3 regions of the Lachnoanaerobaculum sp. Marseille-Q4761 genome follow, and region 2 is predicted to be linked to each of the others. Evidence: predicted binding sites of a transcription regulator. Region 2 holds the regulator's gene; each other region holds the start of a gene.
What was found. Region 2 encodes HrcA, which represses chaperone genes, less so after heat shock. Its sites were predicted from a motif close to TGTTAGCACTCNNNNNNNNNGAGTGCTAACA; they were not measured.
Positions count from the first base shown of each region.

Region 1: the regulator HrcA is predicted to act here: its motif matches at 2,426-2,456, upstream of J4O15_RS04230 (co-chaperone GroES).
Region 3: the regulator HrcA is predicted to act here: its motif matches at 2,858-2,888, upstream of J4O15_RS02705 (Hsp20/alpha crystallin family protein).

Region 1 covers NZ_JAGEKB010000001.1:910,164-916,434, forward strand. Annotated here, with positions in the region: gene J4O15_RS04215 (MerR family transcriptional regulator) at 1-342, opposite strand, end outside; gene J4O15_RS04220 (hypothetical protein) at 516-857, shown strand; gene J4O15_RS04225 (sodium-dependent transporter) at 994-2,364, shown strand; gene J4O15_RS04230 (co-chaperone GroES) at 2,512-2,796, shown strand; gene groL (chaperonin GroEL) at 2,830-4,449, shown strand; gene J4O15_RS04240 (hypothetical protein) at 4,711-6,271, shown strand, end outside.
Region 2 covers NZ_JAGEKB010000001.1:1,010,372-1,016,642, reverse strand. Annotated here, with positions in the region: gene dnaK (molecular chaperone DnaK) at 1-866, opposite strand, end outside; gene grpE (nucleotide exchange factor GrpE) at 958-1,575, opposite strand; gene hrcA (heat-inducible transcriptional repressor HrcA) at 1,587-2,618, opposite strand; gene J4O15_RS04695 (sodium-dependent transporter) at 2,827-4,173, opposite strand; gene J4O15_RS04690 (tryptophanase) at 4,255-5,940, opposite strand.
Region 3 covers NZ_JAGEKB010000001.1:580,541-586,811, reverse strand. Annotated here, with positions in the region: gene J4O15_RS02720 (S1C family serine protease) at 1-1,556, shown strand, start outside; gene trmB (tRNA (guanosine(46)-N7)-methyltransferase TrmB) at 1,700-2,353, shown strand; gene rpsT (30S ribosomal protein S20) at 2,419-2,685, opposite strand; gene J4O15_RS02705 (Hsp20/alpha crystallin family protein) at 3,005-3,427, shown strand; gene asnA (aspartate--ammonia ligase) at 3,741-4,748, shown strand; gene J4O15_RS02695 (septum formation initiator family protein) at 4,825-5,133, shown strand; gene tilS (tRNA lysidine(34) synthetase TilS) at 5,135-6,271, shown strand, end outside.

The sequences.
Region 1 (6,271 bases), 100 kb from region 2:
TGTTGACATAGTAATTTTCCTTTCTCTTGATTTGATCGTCTTTTCCAATGTATCAATAAGTGTTAAGAGTTTTTGCTTTTCTTTCTGCATCAAAACAAGTTGTTTCTTTAGATGATGGAGTATTTCCGGATCTTCCTGTTTTAATAATTCTTTTATCTGTTTTAAAGGAAATCCCAGATATTTATAAAACAATATCATTTGCAAAAAAGACATATCATCCTCGGAATAATATCTGTACCCGTTTTCATTTTTTTTAGGTGAAAGCAAACCTATTTCATCATAATGGTGTAAAGTGCGCACCGATACACCGCTTATTTCACTAACCTTTTTAATTAAAAACATTTGAAAACCTCCTAACAAGGATAAGTATAAACTATGACGCAATGTCAGAGTCAATACTTTGAATTAAAGATTATTTAGTAGAGATGAAATTTGTATTAAAATTTTAAGCCCGGAACCCTTTTTGTGGTAAAATAAATATAAGAAGAAATTTTTTTGTACAGGAGGCAGTTTGGATGAAGAGTAGTATATTTGATTTTATTGTATATAAAATAATTATGTCTGTTCCGGTAAGTATAATTGCCAACATAATTTTTGCGTATATGTTTTTTATTGCAATATTGACATGGTTTCCATTTGAGAGACCGCCTATAGATAATGGTCGTCATATGATTTACATAATTTTTAGTTACATGATGGCTATAGTGCCGTTTTATTTATTCAATATAGTAAGATTTAAAGCAATGAATAGAGGAAAATTAAGTTATGGAATATTTTGGTTTATATTATCCTTTACTCCGATATATTTATTTATATTGATATTATTATCATCAATATGGAATATATTAAAAATATGAAATACGTTAAATCAACAGGTATGTTAATGTATAAGATAGAATTATTTTATAAATTATGATATAATCCTACGGATTTCATTTAATTTAAGACTGTTTTCAAGTGATTTATAAAGAATGTAAATAGTAGGAGGATATTTTGGAGAGAGAAAGGTTAAAATCAAGGCTCGGGTTTATTCTTATTTCAGCTGGATGTGCAATAGGTATAGGTAATGTATGGAAATTTCCGTATATGACAGGAAAAGGCGGCGGCGGTGCTTTTGTACTGCTGTATTTAGTATTTTTATTTATGCTTGGATTGCCGATAATGACAATGGAGTTTTCAATAGGTAGAGCTGCAAGAAAAAGTCCGGTACTTGCATATCAAAGACTGGAACCCGCCGGAAGTAAATGGCATATACATGGAATAGTGGCACTTATAGGAAATTATCTTTTAATGATGTTTTATACCACTGTATCAGGATGGATGCTTCATTACTTCTACCTTACAATAACAGGACAATTTGAAGGTTTGGATTCGGACGGAGTATTGAATGTCTTTAATACAATGCTTTCACAGCCTGCTATTATGATTTTTTGGATGGTGGTCGTGGTAGTTACAGGTATGTTTATAGTATCAAGAGGGCTTGAGGCGGGATTAGAGAATATTACAAAGATAGTAATGGTAACCTTGCTTGTAGTAATGATTATACTGGCTGTAAACTCATTCTTTTTAAAGGGAGCAGGAGAGGGACTTAAATACTATCTTATACCCAATATAGGAAGAATAAAGGAAACAGGTATCGGTAATGTAATCACAGGTGCAATGAATCAGGCATTCTTTACATTAAGCCTTGGAATAGGTGCAATGCTTATATTCGGAAGTTATATAAGTAATGACAGAAGTATGCTTGGAGAGTCTGTAACAATAGTCATACTGGATACCTTTGTAGCTATAGTATCCGGACTTATTATATTCCCTGCAACCTTTACCTATGGTGTAGACCAGACTTCAGGTCCGGCACTTATATTTATTACTTTGCCGAATATCTTTAATAAGATGCCTCTTGGAAGGCTCTGGGGAAGTTTTTTCTTTATATTTATGTCATTTGCTGCATTCTCTACAGTGCTTGCGGTATTTGAGAATATAGTTTCATGCGGTATGGATCTTACAAAGAAGTCAAGAAAACAGGTAAGTCTTTTTAATTTGATAGTAATAATAGTACTTTCATTACCATGTGTATTTGGTTTTAGTGTATGGGCATTTGATTGGTTAAAGCCTTTTGGCGGAACAATACTTGATCTTGAGGATTTCCTTGTAAGTAATATAATATTGCCGCTCGGTTCTTTGGTATATCTCTTATTTTGTGTAAGCAGATATGGCTGGGGATGGGATAACTATCTCAAAGAATGCAATAAGGGTGACGGTCTTAAGATGAAAAACCGGATGAGATTTTATCTTACCTATATATTGCCGGTTATAGTTGTATTTATATTTGTTTTTGGAATATACGATAAATTTTTTAAATAAGAAATAAAAAAAATCAGCCGGGAACTGTCAAAGTTGTGGCTGATTTTTAATTTATTAAGAATATTAGCACTCAAACCTTGACACTGCTAATAAAAGGTGGTATAAAATTACATAGTTAAACTTTTAAATATTTAGGAGGAATACAAAATGAAGTTAGTACCTTTATTTGACAGAGTGGTTTTAAAGCAATTGGTTGCTGAAGAGACAACAGCATCAGGTATTGTGCTTCCGGGACAGGCAAAGGAGAAGCCTTCACAGGCTGAGGTTGTGGCAGTAGGACCGGGCGGCGTTGTAGACGGAAAAGAAATAAAGATGCAGGTTAAGGTAGGGGACAAGGTTATTTATTCCAAGTATGCCGGTACAGAGGTTGAGCTTGATAAGGTAGAGTATATCGTTGTTAAGCAAAATGATATTTTGGCAGTAATCGAATAATCCGATTTTTTATAAATTTTAAAGGAGAAAAAAATGGCTAAGGATATTAAATATGGCGTTGAAGCCAGAAAAGCATTGGAAGCCGGTGTAAATAAGCTGGCTGATACAGTAAGAGTTACATTAGGACCTAAGGGAAGAAATGTTGTACTTGATAAATCATTCGGTACACCGCTTATTACAAATGACGGTGTGACCATCGCAAAGGAAGTGGAGCTTGAGGATGCATTTGAAAATATGGGTGCACAGCTTGTAAAGGAAGTTGCTACAAAGACAAATGATGTGGCAGGTGACGGTACAACTACAGCTACAGTTCTTGCACAGGCAATGATAAATGAGGGAATGAAAAACCTTGCGGCAGGTGCCAATCCAATAGTTCTTCGTAAGGGAATGAAGAAGGCTACAGATGTTGCAGTGGAAGCTATTGCAAAGATGAGCGAGCCTATAAAGGGAAAAGAGCAGATTGCAAGAGTTGCAGCTATTTCTGCAAGTGATGATGAGGTTGGAAGCCTTGTAGCCGATGCTATGGAGAAGGTAACCAATGAGGGTGTTATTACTATCGAAGAGTCAAAGACAATGAAAACGGAGCTTGACCTTGTAGAGGGTATGCAGTTTGACAGAGGATATATCTCAGCATATATGTGTACAGATATGGAGAAGATGGAAGCAAATCTGGATGATCCGTATATCCTTATTACAGATAAGAAAATCTCAAATATTCAGGACATATTGCCATTACTTGAGGAGCTTGTTAAATCAGGACAGAAGCTCTTTATTATAGCAGAGGATGTTGAGGGTGAAGCACTTACAACACTTATTGTAAATAAGCTTAGAGGAACATTCAATGTTGTAGCTGTAAAGGCACCGGGATATGGTGACAGAAGAAAAGATATGTTAAAGGATATCGCTGTTCTTACAGGCGGTACAGTTATAAGTGATGAGCTTGGACTTGATCTTAAGGATGCTACACTTGCAAGTCTTGGACGCGCAAAGAGTGTTAAGGTTCAAAAAGAAAATACCGTTATTGTAGACGGACAGGGTTCAAAGGCTGATATTGAAAAGAGAGTTGCTCAGATCAAAGCTCAGCTTTCAGAGACTACATCAGAGTTTGATAAAGAGAAATTACAGGAGAGACTGGCAAAGCTTTCAGGCGGTGTTGCAGTTATAAGAGTAGGTGCCGCTACAGAAACTGAGATGAAGGAAGCAAAACTTCGTATGGAAGATGCCCTCAATGCTACCAGAGCGGCTGTTGAGGAAGGTGTTATTTCAGGTGGAGGTTCTGCCTATATCCATGCAAGCAAGGAAGTTGAAAAGCTTGTAGCTACTCTTGAAGGTGATGAGAGAACAGGTGCAAAGATTATTCTTAAGGCACTTGAGGCTCCGCTTTTCAGAATAGTTGAGAATGCGGGACTTGAAGGAAGCGTTGTTGTAAATAAGGTAAGAGAATCAAGTGAGGGTGTCGGATTTGACGCTTATAGAGAAGAGTATGTGGATATGGTAAAGGCAGGCATCTTAGATCCTGCAAAGGTTACAAGATCTGCACTTCAAAATGCTAATTCAGTAGCATCTACACTGCTTACAACAGAGTCGGCAGTAGCAAATATTAAAGAGGATGTTCCGGCAATGCCTGCAGGCGGCGGAATGGGAATGATGTAATATAAGGCTTTATAATTAAAAGCTTCTATAGGCATACTTTGGAAACAAGGTATGCCTTTTTTATATTCAAAATCCTAAAAAATATACAATAAGCTGTATTTAAAATGATATTACTGTAATATATCATAAAAATAACAGATTATTTTCGTTATTGTGCATAATATATTTTTTGTTTAATGAAGATTATAATTTTGTTAAAGTGTATCTGAGCAACAGAAAACTTTTGTTAGAGTTTGTGTTTTGCACATTGAGGAGGAGCTTATGAAAAGAATTCTAAAATTAGTAATTATAGGGTTTATTACGGTAATATTATTGCTTATTTCAGGTTGTAGAAATAAATTAAAAAATGTAGAAAATTCGGATTTAGAACATCAGGATTTAAAATACTCTGATACAGAATACTCAGATAAATATATTGGAGAGGTAAGTAAAAATGTATATGTAAATAAAATGTTTCAGATAAAACTTAACGGAAAAGTACATAATATGTATGTGATTGGCAGAGAAGAAATAGAAGGTATGGAAGAATACTCGGATACGGATTCTACACAGACCGGTAAAGACAAAAGAAATTATATAAATGATATGGAAGCCATGGATAAGTCAGATGCACACAGATATGTCAGCATAAAGATATATAGAGAAACTGAAGAAAAAGGCATGGAAAAACATATTGAAGCTGAGCTCCAAAAACAGAAAAAAGAATATGAAGGATATGATAATAACGAAGTTAAATTATCGACAGCGATATTAGTAGATAAAGAAGTACAGAGCATAGATATTCGCTTAAACGGAGGAGGAATAGAATATGCTGAAAGTATTTTATATACGAAAGTTGATGATTATTTTATTGAGATAAAAGTTGAGGGCAAAGACAGCAAAGATATTCAAGAAGTTTTGAGTATGTTTGTAGCTCCGGATTATGAAGAGTATGTAGAACCCAAATATATTTTTGATTTAGATGAAAATGTAAAGTTTTCCGTCGGTGAAATTGAAAACGGCATATATACAAATAAGATGCTTAACTTAAAAGTTGACGGTAAAGCTAATGATTTAAGGTTTAGCAATGATGAGGAAATTAAAGATAAGTTCGGATATAATGATTCTGACAGAGCAGATATAGAGTCTGTAAAAGAGGTTTTAAATAAAGGTGATTATTTTGTAGATATGCATGCGACTACACCTGATAATAAAGTAGCTATTGCGGTATTTGTCTATAGATCCGATTATGATTTGAATACATTCCTTGAAAAAGAACTTAATAAACTGAAAAAAGACTTTGATGGAAGAAAGAAAACAATAGAGTTATTTGGAGAAGAGGTTCCGGGTATAGAATTTGAAAAAATTTATTATTACGAAACATCAACCATAGAGTTGGCATTTATAAAAAGAGGAGAATATATAACAGTTATTTCTTCAGGTGGAGAATATTCATCGGCACCAAAAGATGGCTTTAAATTATTTGAAGTATTGGATAATCAAGTTGAGTTTGATAGTGATGAAATAACAGATTCTTCAGAGAGTATAAATGAGAATGATGAGAGTATGAAAATTGGTGATAATGATTTTAAGTTTTCTATTGGTGAGATAAACAACGGTATTTACACAAACAAGATGTTCGGAATCAGATTTGATGAAAAATCACTTGGCATGAAGATAAAAAGTAGGGAAGAAGAAAATAATAGATTTTATAGTACCGATGAAAAAAAGTGGGATATTGATGAGGTATTGGAACTTCTCGAAAGTGGTGATAGATTTGTAGATATGCGTGCAGATATTGAAAATGGAGGTATATTAGTTGTTATGATAAAAAAGGAGGATA
Region 2 (6,271 bases):
ACGGCAGTCCTCTCAATAAGATCAAGTGTAAGTTCATCAAACTTAGCTCTTGTAAGAGTCATATCCAGATGCTTCGGTCCCTCTGCTGTAGCTGTTATGAAAGGAAGATTGATATTTGTGGTTGTTGCTGTTGAAAGCTCTTTTTTAGCCTTCTCAGCCGCTTCCTTTAATCTTTGAAGTGCCATCTTATCTGCAGAAAGGTCAACACCCTCGGCATTCTTAAATTCACTTACAAGCCAATTTGTAATCTTATTATCAAAGTCATCACCGCCCAGATGTGTATCACCGTTTGTAGCCAAAACCTCTATAACACCGTCACCGATCTCAATAATTGAAACATCAAATGTACCGCCACCAAGGTCATATACCATAATCTTTTGCTCGGCATCATTGTCAAGACCGTATGCAAGAGCTGCAGCTGTAGGCTCATTTATAATTCTCTTTACATCAAGACCTGCAATCTTACCTGCATCCTTTGTAGCCTGACGCTGTGCATCATTAAAATATGCAGGAACTGTGATAACCGCCTCTGTAACTTTCTCACCCAAATAACTCTCAGCATCAGCCTTAAGCTTTTGAAGAATCATTGCTGAAATCTCCTGTGGTGTATAAGATTTACCATCTATGGTCACCTTATAATCTGTACCCATATGTCTCTTTATTGAAGAGATTGTTCTGTCTGAGTTTGTAACCGCCTGACGCTTTGCAGGCTCACCTATAAGTCTCTCACCTGTTTTTGTAAATGCCACTACTGAAGGTGTTGTTCTTGAACCCTCAGAGTTTGGAATAACTACAGGCTTTCCACCTTCCATAACTGCTACACAGCTGTTTGTTGTACCTAAATCTATACCAATAATCTTACCCATTATTTTATCCTCCAAATTATATACTTTATTATTTTAATATCTATATTAAATATTTTGCTTTGCTCTCACAAAACAAAATATAGTCCCGAATTTAATTGGCAACCTTTACCATGCTGTGTCTAAGAACAGTGTCCTTATACATATAGCCCTTTAAAAGTTCCTCGGCTACTACATTCTCACCTAAATTTTCATCTTCTATATGCATTACAGCATTGTGGAAATTCGGATCAAATTCTTTGCCCACACAATCAATCGCCTTTACTCCCAAATCTTCAAGAGTCTTTGTCATTTGATTGTAAATCATTGTTATTCCCTCTGCAAAAGCCTTGCCTTCTCCATCCGCCGGTGCTGCAAGCATTGCTCTTTCAAAATTGTCAACCACCGGTAAAAGCTTTTCTGCCATACTTCTTGCTCCCATATCAAACATGGTAGCTTTTTCTTTTTCATTTCTTTTTCTGAAATTTTCAAACTCTGCCATACTTCTTTTAAGTCTGTCTGTCAAATCCGCAATGGCAAGGTCTTTTTTATCAGGCTTTTCTTCAGGATTTTCATCACTGAAATCCTCACCGGCTTCAGCTTCCATAGCCGCCGCCTTTGCCGCTTCCTCCTCCAAAGAAGTTTCAGTCTCTACTACCGGATCTTTATCCTTTTCGTTTTCTAAAACTTCCTTATTTTCTTTTTGTTTTCTTTTTAAATCCTTTTCCTTCACAGCCCTCTCCTCTATTCATCATTTTTAAATTGCTCATCCAGCGATGCCATAACCGTCTTTATGGTCTTTAATACCTTTTCATAGTCCATTCTCTTTGGTCCCACTATACCGATAGTACCTCTAAGTCCCTCGCCTATCTCATAATTGGCTGTGACTACCGAAAGATCCCTCATATCTGAAACCGGTACTTCATTTCCTATATATACTCTGATACCGTCCTTATCATCCTCATTGACTTCCGCCAGTATCGCCTTTAGCTTATCCTTCTCCTCAAAGGCATTTACAAGCTGACTTGCTTTTTCCCTGTCGGAAATCTCAGGATATTTAAAAATATTTGTTGTGCCGCTTGTATATATCTCCAGATTGTCAGTAGCACTTTCAAATACTGCTGCCACCTCTCTTAAAACCTTATCCACTATATCACCATAAACTCCTGCATCAGTTCTCAGCTTATTCATAATGCTTAAGTTTATTTCTTCCACAGTCAATCCGTTTAAAGAAGTATTTATAAGCAGGTTCAGATTAAGAAGCTCGGCTTCGGATATTTCGCTCTCAATATCTATTATCTTATTATTGATAATATTTCCCTCAGCCACGGTTACCAAAAGCAACTTGACTTTATCTATCTTTGAGAGCTGCAAAAACTTTACCTTATTTGAGTGAATGGTCGGACCTGATATCATTGCGGCATAATTGGTATCTCTTGCAATCACCTTTGCAAGCTGCTTTAATACAGTTTCCAATCTGTCCACTTTTTTGAACATCAGATCCTTAAACTCTTCAGTTTCTATCTCCTTTTCTCTAAGCATCTCATCTACATAGAATCTGTAGCCCTTATCTGAAGGAATACGCCCCGCTGAAGTATGCGGCTGTAAAATATAGCCCATCTCCTCCAAATCACTCATCTCATTTCTGATTGTTGCGGAACTTAAATTAAGTTCAGGGAGCTTTGAAATAGTTCTTGAACCTACCGGCTCCCCGGTTTCCATATAATTTTTTATGATAGCTTTTAAAATAATCGCTTTCCTGTCCTCTGAATCCATTTGCCCTCCCTTCTTATTTGTTAGCACTCATTTATATAGAGTGCTAACTCTATTAATTACTATATTCCATACAGGCATATTTGTCAATAACTTTTTTTATTTTTTTGATTACTTTTATAAATTGGTAAAATACCAAAAAACTCCCAACCGCTTTATACGGTGTGGGAGTTTTTTAAGCTCATACTTTTTCCCTCATATTATAGCCCTATCAACCGATTCCTCCATAGAATGCACCTGCTATAAGTGCAAGCAATGCAAGTCCCGTATATACATATTTACCGAGGAAGAACCAAATATCTCCTTTCGGTTTTTTAGCTCCTGTATTAACAGCATCCATTGTATAATCCTTGCCGAATACAAAGAACAACATCACAGATGCAAGTACGGCACCTATCGGGCAAATATAGATAGATACGGCATCCATCCAATTTCCTACTATTCCCTGTATCAATATGGCAACGATCACACCTACTACTCCGATAACTCCTACAGACTGTATTCTGTTTAGTTTAAATTGCTGCTGCAATGTGGCAACAGGTGCCTCATATAGATTTACAAGAGAACTGAGTCCTGCAAATGTAACGCATACAAAGAATATAATTCCTACAAGCATACCTCCGGGCATCTGATTCATAATATTTACAAGATAGATGAACATAAGTCCCGGACCGCCTTCGCTAAGTTCCGCCCCTGATGTAGCCATAGCCGGTATAATAACAAGAGCTGCCAAAAGCGCCGCACAGGTATCAAATATTGCGATATTCATTGCCGAGAAAGGTATATCCTCTTTCTTACTCAAATAAGAACCGTAGATTACAGTACCGTTTCCTGCAATAGAAAGTGAGAAAAATGCCTGTCCGAAAGCAAATATCCAAAGTCTTATATCCTTTAATCCCTGAGGATTTACAGTGAAAATATACTTATATCCGTTGACTGCTCCCGGCTGTATTCCGATATATATTGCCAAGCCGATCATCATCACAAATAGCAAAGGCATCATAAACTTATTGGCTTTTTCAATACCGTCGGCTACACCGAATGCCATGATTGCAAAGCTTACTATCAAAGCAATAACAATCCACATATTATTACCGAAAGCTGAAGCTGTAGCTCCAAAAGTCCCCCCGATAGCTTCCATATCGGTTCCCATGCCATATACTTTACCTGTAAATGCCATTATAAGATATTTAAATATCCAGCCGACAACGCATGAATATCCTATAGCAAGAGCCAATGATCCGAGAGTCGGTATAATTCCTATACCCTCACCAAGCTTTCTGCTTTTTCCGGCATGTGCCATAGCGGCTCCAAAAGCTCCTATAGGTCCTTTGCCTGTGCTTCTTCCCAGAGCAATCTCTTCGACCACTCCCGTACTTCCTATCAATACTACAAATATAAAATATGGAATAAGGAAAGTCATCCCGCCAAATGCAGATACCAAAACCGGGAATCTCCACAGATTTCCCATACCTACAGCAGAACCTACACATGCTATAATAAAACCTACTTGTGAGTTAAAACCATCCTGTTTTACAGATGTATTATCTGAACCCATAAAATTCCTCCGTCTTGCCAAAATGCAAGTACTTATTTTGGACGGCAGTCCGATCTGATAAGACCGGTCTGCCGGTATATTTTATTTATTTTCCCAATATCCGTAATTCGCTTCATCACACATTTCTTCTTTTGACGGAGCATAAGGCTCTGCCCATGCATGGAAATGTCTCATAGGCAATGTGTGACCGAAGGTAATCTTCAGATTAGGAACAGTATCTCTGTCTTTATAAAGTTGTGTCAATGCCGCAATGATATAGTCCATATGCTGCTTGCTGAACTGACTTCTGTTAATAGCCAGACGAACAACATTACATACTTCCTTTTGCTGCTCAGGAGTCTTTAAATCATATTCCATAGAGAAATCTCCAAGCTCTGAACAACGAATACCGTAACGATGGATCATCTCAAGCGAAAGTGCCTGACCTGCAAAACTCTCATGTCCTCTCTTATAGTTAAAGAACTTATCAACATCAACATAAACTCCATGACCGCCGGCAGGCTGTACTACAGGAACACCGTTTGCAGTAAGTCCGTCAGCCAGATACTGACACTGTTTTACTCTCTCATCCTGATAATCAAATCTTGCCTCTTCATACATACCCTGGCAAAGCGCCATAATATCATGTCCCGACATACCGCCATAGGAGTCATTACCATAAGCTGAAATCTGACGAACCTTTAAAAGATGTCCGATATCTGTCTTTACAGTTCCATCCTCATTAAACTCTGAGAACTTCTGCCAGAATAATCCCTTATCACGGAAAGCTAAAATACCGCCCATATTTGAATGTCCGTTTTTCTTAAGTGATGCGGAAACAACATCAAAATATGAGAACATTTCTTTTGCTATCTCGCAGATTGACTTGTCGGCATAACCCTCTTCATTCATCTTTATAAAGTAGCAGTTCTCCGCCCATCTTGCACCGTCCATAACAAATGGAATATTATGTTTATGTGCAATCTCGGAAACCTCTCTGATGTTTTTCATAGAAACTGCCTGTCCGCATACAGAGTTATTGGTTACTGTAGAATAAATAAGAGGAACATTCTCCACACCTACAGCTTCAATAAGCTGATTCAGCTTATCTATATCCATATCTCCCTTGAAAGGATTCTTCTCATACTTTCCGCTCTCAGGTACCTCGAATAAAATCTCCTTATGGAAAAGGTTCCTCGGAACATTACCCATCTGCTTGATATTGCCCTCTGTCGTGTCAAAATGTGCATTTGATGGGATGGTAAATACCTTACCCGGCCATCTTCTTGCAAATAAAGGCTTTAATACATCAAATAAAAGAGCCTCCGCACAACGTCCCTGAGGAACGATAAATGTGTTAGGTCTGGAAAGCTGATACTTACCTCCATTGATAAATCCACCCTCATGATCAACCAGATACACTTCATTCATCATCTTTTCCACATCATCCTTATCAACACCCTCTTTGATGTAGTTGATGAGTCTCTTTTGATCATCTCCTCTTTCCCATACATCCCTGAATGCATCCAAAAGAACATAGTATCCCTTATTTCTTCCATATGATTCGTCTGCAAGGAACATGGTTGACCACTGTGTATCTGTCATTGATGTAGTACCTGAATCAGAAAGACAGTCTATATACAAAAGACCTGCGGGGAAAGCGAACTCATTATAATGAGTCATCTCCAAGGCTCTCTTTCTCTGCTCCTGTGTAACTGTAGGAACTTCCCTTACCACATGTGTCCATGACTTCGGTGCCTCTACACCTAACATCTTCTCATACTCCATTTTAATACCTCCAAATATAAAAATATATTTTGATACCCCGGTCATCGTAGTAAACGACTGGCGGACGGTATTACAATCACATTCAGCGAGTAGTAGATATTTCAGCTATTAACTCTTTGCATAGTGTATACACATAATCTCTAATTTTTTACAAATATCAGCTTTATTATCTAACTATTCCCTATGGTTTTAATTTATCATTATTTTAAATTCTTGTCAATATTGTTTAATCAAAAGCCTATATTCGTGTATTTTTAGTATATTTCTGTGCAATGTGCATTAAAATTTGCTTTTTGAAATTGTCTCAATTTTTGATGCAATTTTTATATGA
Region 3 (6,271 bases), 430 kb from region 2:
AAGCAGGTGATATAGAATCAAATGTAAATAATTTTTCATCAGATACAGCCGTAAGTCTTGATAAAACAGAGCATCAGGTATCAAATACAGGTATGGATATTGGGAAATCAGATAGTGCATCATCAAATATAAATGCGAGTTTTGATAGAACTGATGGGGTATCATCAAATGCAGCTTTTAATAAAACAGATAATATATCAACAAATACAGCCGGGGAGGTAAATACAGATGGATACAATAAAGGAAGTGATAGAGAGATTAATAGAGGAACTCAGTCAGAAGATGTACGAGCAAGGGCTCTTACCGCACAGCCTCAAAAAGTCCAAGGTAAGAGTAAGGAGCGAAAAAAATCAAAAGTAGGAAAAGCTGTAGGGCTTGTAGCAAGTGCGGCGGTATTCGGACTTGTGGCAGGCGGTGTGATGGTAGGTGTAAATACAGTTGCAAACAGCTATTTGGCAGGCAATGTAGAAACTAAGGATGATATCATTATAGGAAATCAAAGTGATATCAAGAGTGACAGTGAAACGACTGCTGCACCTGCAACCAATCTTTCAAGCATGGATGTGTCCACCATTGTAGATAAGGCAATGCCTTCTGTAGTTTCTATTTACGGAAAAGCGGAGGTGACACAGAACAGTTTCTTCGGTCCGCAAAGCTATGAGGCACAGTCAAGCGGTTCAGGAATCATAGTCGGAAAAACAGATACGGAGCTGCTGGTAGTTACCAATAACCATGTTATTGAAGATACGAACAGTCTGGAAGTGGAGTTTACAGACGGAACCAAGGCTGCTGCTTCTATAAAAGGTGGTGACAGTGACAATGATGTGGCTGTAGTAGCGATTAAGTTATCAGACCTTTCAGAAGATACATTATCAAAGATAAGTATTGCCAATATAGGTGATTCTGACAGTGTGAAAGTAGGTCAGGGAGTAGTGGCTATAGGTAATGCCCTTGGATATGGACAGTCGGTAACGGTCGGTTATGTCTCCGCATTAAACAGAGAAATAAAAACCGAGGGTGGTACTTCAAGAAATCTGTTACAAACAGATGCAGCCATCAACCCCGGAAATTCAGGCGGTGCACTACTTAATATGAAGGGTGAGGTTATAGGCATAAACTCAGCAAAGTATTCAGATACCGCTGTAGAAGGAATGGGCTATGCGATACCGATTACTGCGGTAAAGGAGCTTATAGGCGAACTTTCAACCAAGGAAACAAGAACTGTGGTAGCACAGGAAAATCAGGGTTATCTTGGAATACAGGGTAAGGATATAGATGAGGAAATGGCTAAGGCTTATGATATGCCACAGGGTATATATGTGTACAAGGTGGTAGAAGGCGGAGCAGCCGCATCTTCAGATTTAAAAGCAAAGGATATTATAATCAAGTTTGACGGTCAAAGTGTAAGAAGCATGGAGAGTCTTAAAAATATGCTTACATACTATGAGAGTGGAAGAACTATAGACCTTACAGTACAAAGACTTGATGAAAACGGTGATTATGTGGAAAAGACCATAAGCATCACACTCGGTAAAAGAGAAATACAGGAGCAGTAATGCATTTGTACGGTATAATTCCTGAAGAGATAAATCATGCAACTATAATTTAAGGTTTTAAAGCAACAGACTAATTACCTGTTGCTTTTTTTAATGCTTATATTGTATACTAAATTGCTATACAGGAAATGGGAGTAGGAAGAATGAGACTTAGACATATAAAGGGCTGTGAGGACTTTATCTCTGATGCAAAGGAATGTATAAGAGAGGATAAAGCCATAGAACTGAAGGGGAAAATACAGGATATATTTAAAGAAAAAAGACCTTTGCAAATAGAGATAGGCATGGGAAAAGGTCAGTTTATAAGAAATATGGCAATAAAAAATCCGGATATAAACTTTATAGGTATAGAAAAGTATGAAAGTGTACTTATGAAGGCAATACAGAGAAAAAGAAATATTGAGACTGAAAAAGAGATAGATAATCTAAGGTTTTTATGTGCGGATGCAAGGAAGCTGGCAGAAATATTTGATGTCTGTGAAGTGGATAAGATTTTTCTTAATTTCTCAGATCCATGGCCAAAGGACAGACATGCAAACAGAAGATTGACTTCACCCGACTTTTTAAATATCTATGACACTATATTAAAAAAAGATGGGGTGATAGAGTTTAAGACCGATAACAGGGGGCTTTTTGAGTATTCTTTGGAAGTAATAAAGGATTCAAAATGGAAACTGAACTATTGCAGTTTTGACTTTCATTCCGAAAAAGAGTCAGAGGGAAATATAATGACCGAGTATGAAGAGAAGTTCGCAGGTCAGGGGAATAAGATTTGTAAGATGATTATAAGCAGATAAAAAATACCTGCTCTTAACAAGCAGGTATAAAAAAGCTCCAATGATGACGGTCATTGGAGTTTATTTTATGCATTGATGCTATCAACAGCCTTTGAAAGTCTTGCAACCTTACGAGAAGCGTTATTCTTGTGATATACACCCTTAGATGCCGCCTTTGTAATCTCAACGATTGCAACCTTAAGGTTATCCTGTGCAAGCTTCTTATCATTTGCTGCAACAGCACTGTCAACCTTCTTAATAGCAGTTTTTACTTTTGATCTGATAGCCTTATTTCTTTCTGTTCTAACTAAAGCAACTTGAATTCTTTTCTTTGCGGATTTGATATTAGCCACATTTACCTCCAATAAATAAATAACTTTTTTAATAGTATGAAAGTTACACTTTCAAAAGTTTATATCGAAGCCTGGACACGGACAGTTCAATCTAAACGCGAGTATAATTTTAGGATATTCTAAGTGGAATGTCAAGGTTTAAGAAGAAGTTTTGTAAAAGATTTTATCAAAAAATTAGCACTCAACTATTGACAATGCTAACAAGTAGTGTTATAGTACATATATAACAAATAAGACATGGATAACAAAGGTCGTTACAGAGCTTTATATCTCAGAGTTTTATTTGTAAACTAAGTATTATAGATAAGGAGATATAGATATGTTATTACCTAGAAGAAATTATAATTTATTTGATGATTTTTTTAATAATGATTTTTGGAACAGAGATTTTGGAAAGTTTGAGGCTCCAAGCATGAAAACGGATGTGAAGGAAGTGGACGGCAATTATGAGCTCATTGTGGAACTTCCGGGATTTAATAAGGAAGATATCACAGCAAGCTTAAAGAACGGCTATCTGACCATCAGTGCAAAACATGAAGAAAATAATGACGAGAAAGATGAAAAGGATAGATACATCCGCAGAGAGAGAAGATTCGGTTCTTGTCAGAGAAGCTTCTTTGTAGGAGAGGCTCTTACAGAAGAAGATATAAAGGGCTCATATAATAACGGCATTTTAAAGCTCACTTTACCAAAGGAGAAAGAGAGCCTGCCACAGCAGCCAAAGACAATAGCAATTGAGTAAGCCTGAAAGGGGCTGCAGCTTTAAGGATATGCTAAGTAATTCCTTATTGCTGCAGCCCTTTTTTATTCAGCTTTTTATTTCAGGAACTTATTCCGGAAAAATTTTACCAAAGAGTTAGACGCTACAAGGATTGTAAAATTAAATATCTCAAGTATAGTACCTGAGTGAAACATTGAGGAAGAACCACGAAAGATTAAATATCACATCCATATATGAACGATTAAGCGAATGATTAAGTATCACTATCATCTTGTATATTATGATACTTAGTGCTATCATAAATTTTTAAAGAAATAATTTGTGGAGGTTATTTATGGCATTGATTTTACCAAAGGATTATGATCCCGTCTTAAGTGTAAGGCAAACTCAGGAAGCAATAAAGTATATCAGAGATACATTTCAAAAAGAATTCGGAAAAGAAATGAATCTTGAGAGAGTATCTGCGCCTTTATTTGTATCAAAGTCAAGCGGATTAAATGATAATCTGAGCGGAGTGGAGCGTCCTGTGACATTTGATATTCTGGGAGTACCGAATGAGGAGTATGAGGTGGTTCAATCACTTGCAAAGTGGAAAAGAATGGCACTTGGCGAGTATAATTTTGCTCCGGGAGAGGGATTATATACAAATATGAATGCCATCAGAAGAGATGAGGAACTGGATAACCTGCATTCATGTTATGTGGATCAATGGGACTGGGAGAAAGTAATAAGAAAAGAGGACAGAACCGTTGAAGTGCTTGAAGATACTGTAAGAACCATATTTAAGGTCATCAAGCATATGGAACATGAGGTATGGTATAAATATCCGGAGGCTGTAAATCATCTGCCTGAGGATATCTATTTTATTACCTCCGAGGAGCTTAGACTAAGATATCCTGATAAGACACCGAAGGAAAGAGAATGTCTGATATCCAAAGAATACGGATGTGTATTTATAGAAAAAATAGGTGGGGCACTTGGGGACGGAAAACCTCATGACGGAAGAGCGCCTGACTATGATGACTGGGAATTAAACGGAGATATTCTTTTCTGGTTTGAAAATTTAAACTGTGCAGTTGAGATTTCAAGTATGGGAATAAGAGTTGATGAGGCGGCTATGGAAGCACAACTAAAAATTGCAAATGCACTTGACAGAAAAAATCTACCGTTCCATAAGGCACTTTTAGCCGGAGAACTTCCATATACAATAGGCGGAGGTATCGGACAGAGCAGACTATGTATGCTTCTTCTCAATAAGGCACATGTAGGAGAGGTGCAGTCAAGCATATGGCCGGCATCTATGATAGAGACTTGCAAAAAGCATGGAATGATACTATTATAAAGGTAGTAACTGTTTTGAAAGATTTTCAAGTTTTTCAATGCAAGATAAGCTTACAAGGATTTAAAGGAGTGTTTTGATGGCAAGAAAAAGAAAAAGAGCCATAGGAATATTAAAAAACAAATTCGATATAGTTGCAGTTACTGCGGTAGTGGTAGTCCTGGCAATAATTCTCGGTTTAAAAGTACATAGTATAAAGCAGGAACTGGCAAAAAGAGAGTCCTATAATCAAAAAATAGTTGAAGAACTTGAGAGCGAAGATGAAAGGGCAAAAAAGCTGGAAGAGCAAAGAAAATATGTGCAAACCGACAGCTATATAATAGAGATGGCAAGAGAAAAACTTGGTCTGGTTTTTCCTGATGAGATTGCTATAAAGGCAGAAAAATAATATGTTAGATACAGATGCATTAAGTCATTTCATAGAAGAAAATCAATTGATAAAAAAGGGAGACCGGATAGTACTTGGTGTTAGCGGCGGCGCAGACTCGATATGTCTGCTTAATATATTAAGTTGCATACAAAAAGCCTTAGAAATAAGGCTTTTTGTCGTACATATAAATCATGGTATCAGAGGAGAAGAAGCCAAAAGAGATGAGGATTTTGTAAGGGATTTTTGCAAAAGATTGAATGTGGAATTTTTTGCTTTTCACTATGATATCAAAAAAATGGCAAGAGAACAAAAGATAAGTGAGGAAGAGGCAGGAAGAAAAGCAAGATATTCAACCTTTGATACAGTTGCAAAAAAAATAATCCAAAAAGAGGGTGCGGATGCCCAAAATGTAAAGATTGCCATTGCCCATAATAAGGATGACAATGCGGAAACAATATTGCATAATCTCTCAAGAGGAAGCGGCATCTCGGGACTTAAAGGGATACTTGCACAAAACGGAAATATTATAAGACCTTTGCTATGTTTTTCAAGACAGGAAATAGAAGAATATCTTAGTAAAAATAATATAGAGTATATGACCGACAGTACAAATCTTGAAAATGAATATACAAGGAATGTTTTAAGAAATGAAGTTTTTCCCATACTTAAAAATAATGTAAACAGCAATGTAATCAATAATTTTTATAAAACTTCCAATATAGTGGCTGAAGCGGATGAATATTTTGAAAATCTGGCAATAAAATTTTGTGAAAAGAATTTAAAAAATACCGGCGATGGGGTGTTTTTACTTAATAAAAAAGAATTATTGAAAAAAGAACATATTTTAGCCACCTATATTATCAGATACAGCCTAAGAGAAATATTAAAACAAAAAAATCATGGCATTAAGGATATAGCCATGGTGCATATAGAGGATATATGGAACTTGGCAAAACTGGAAAACGGAAAAAAGCTGGATTTAAAATATTCTTTAAAAGTATATAATGAATATGACAATCTGAAATTCAGCGAGGAAGCGGTAAAAACAGATAATATTATATTGCCTGAAATAAAATACAGAATTTTGGATGATTTTAATATGAAAGATATCCCCAAAGATGGCAATATAAGATGGATGGATTTTGACAAAGTCCTT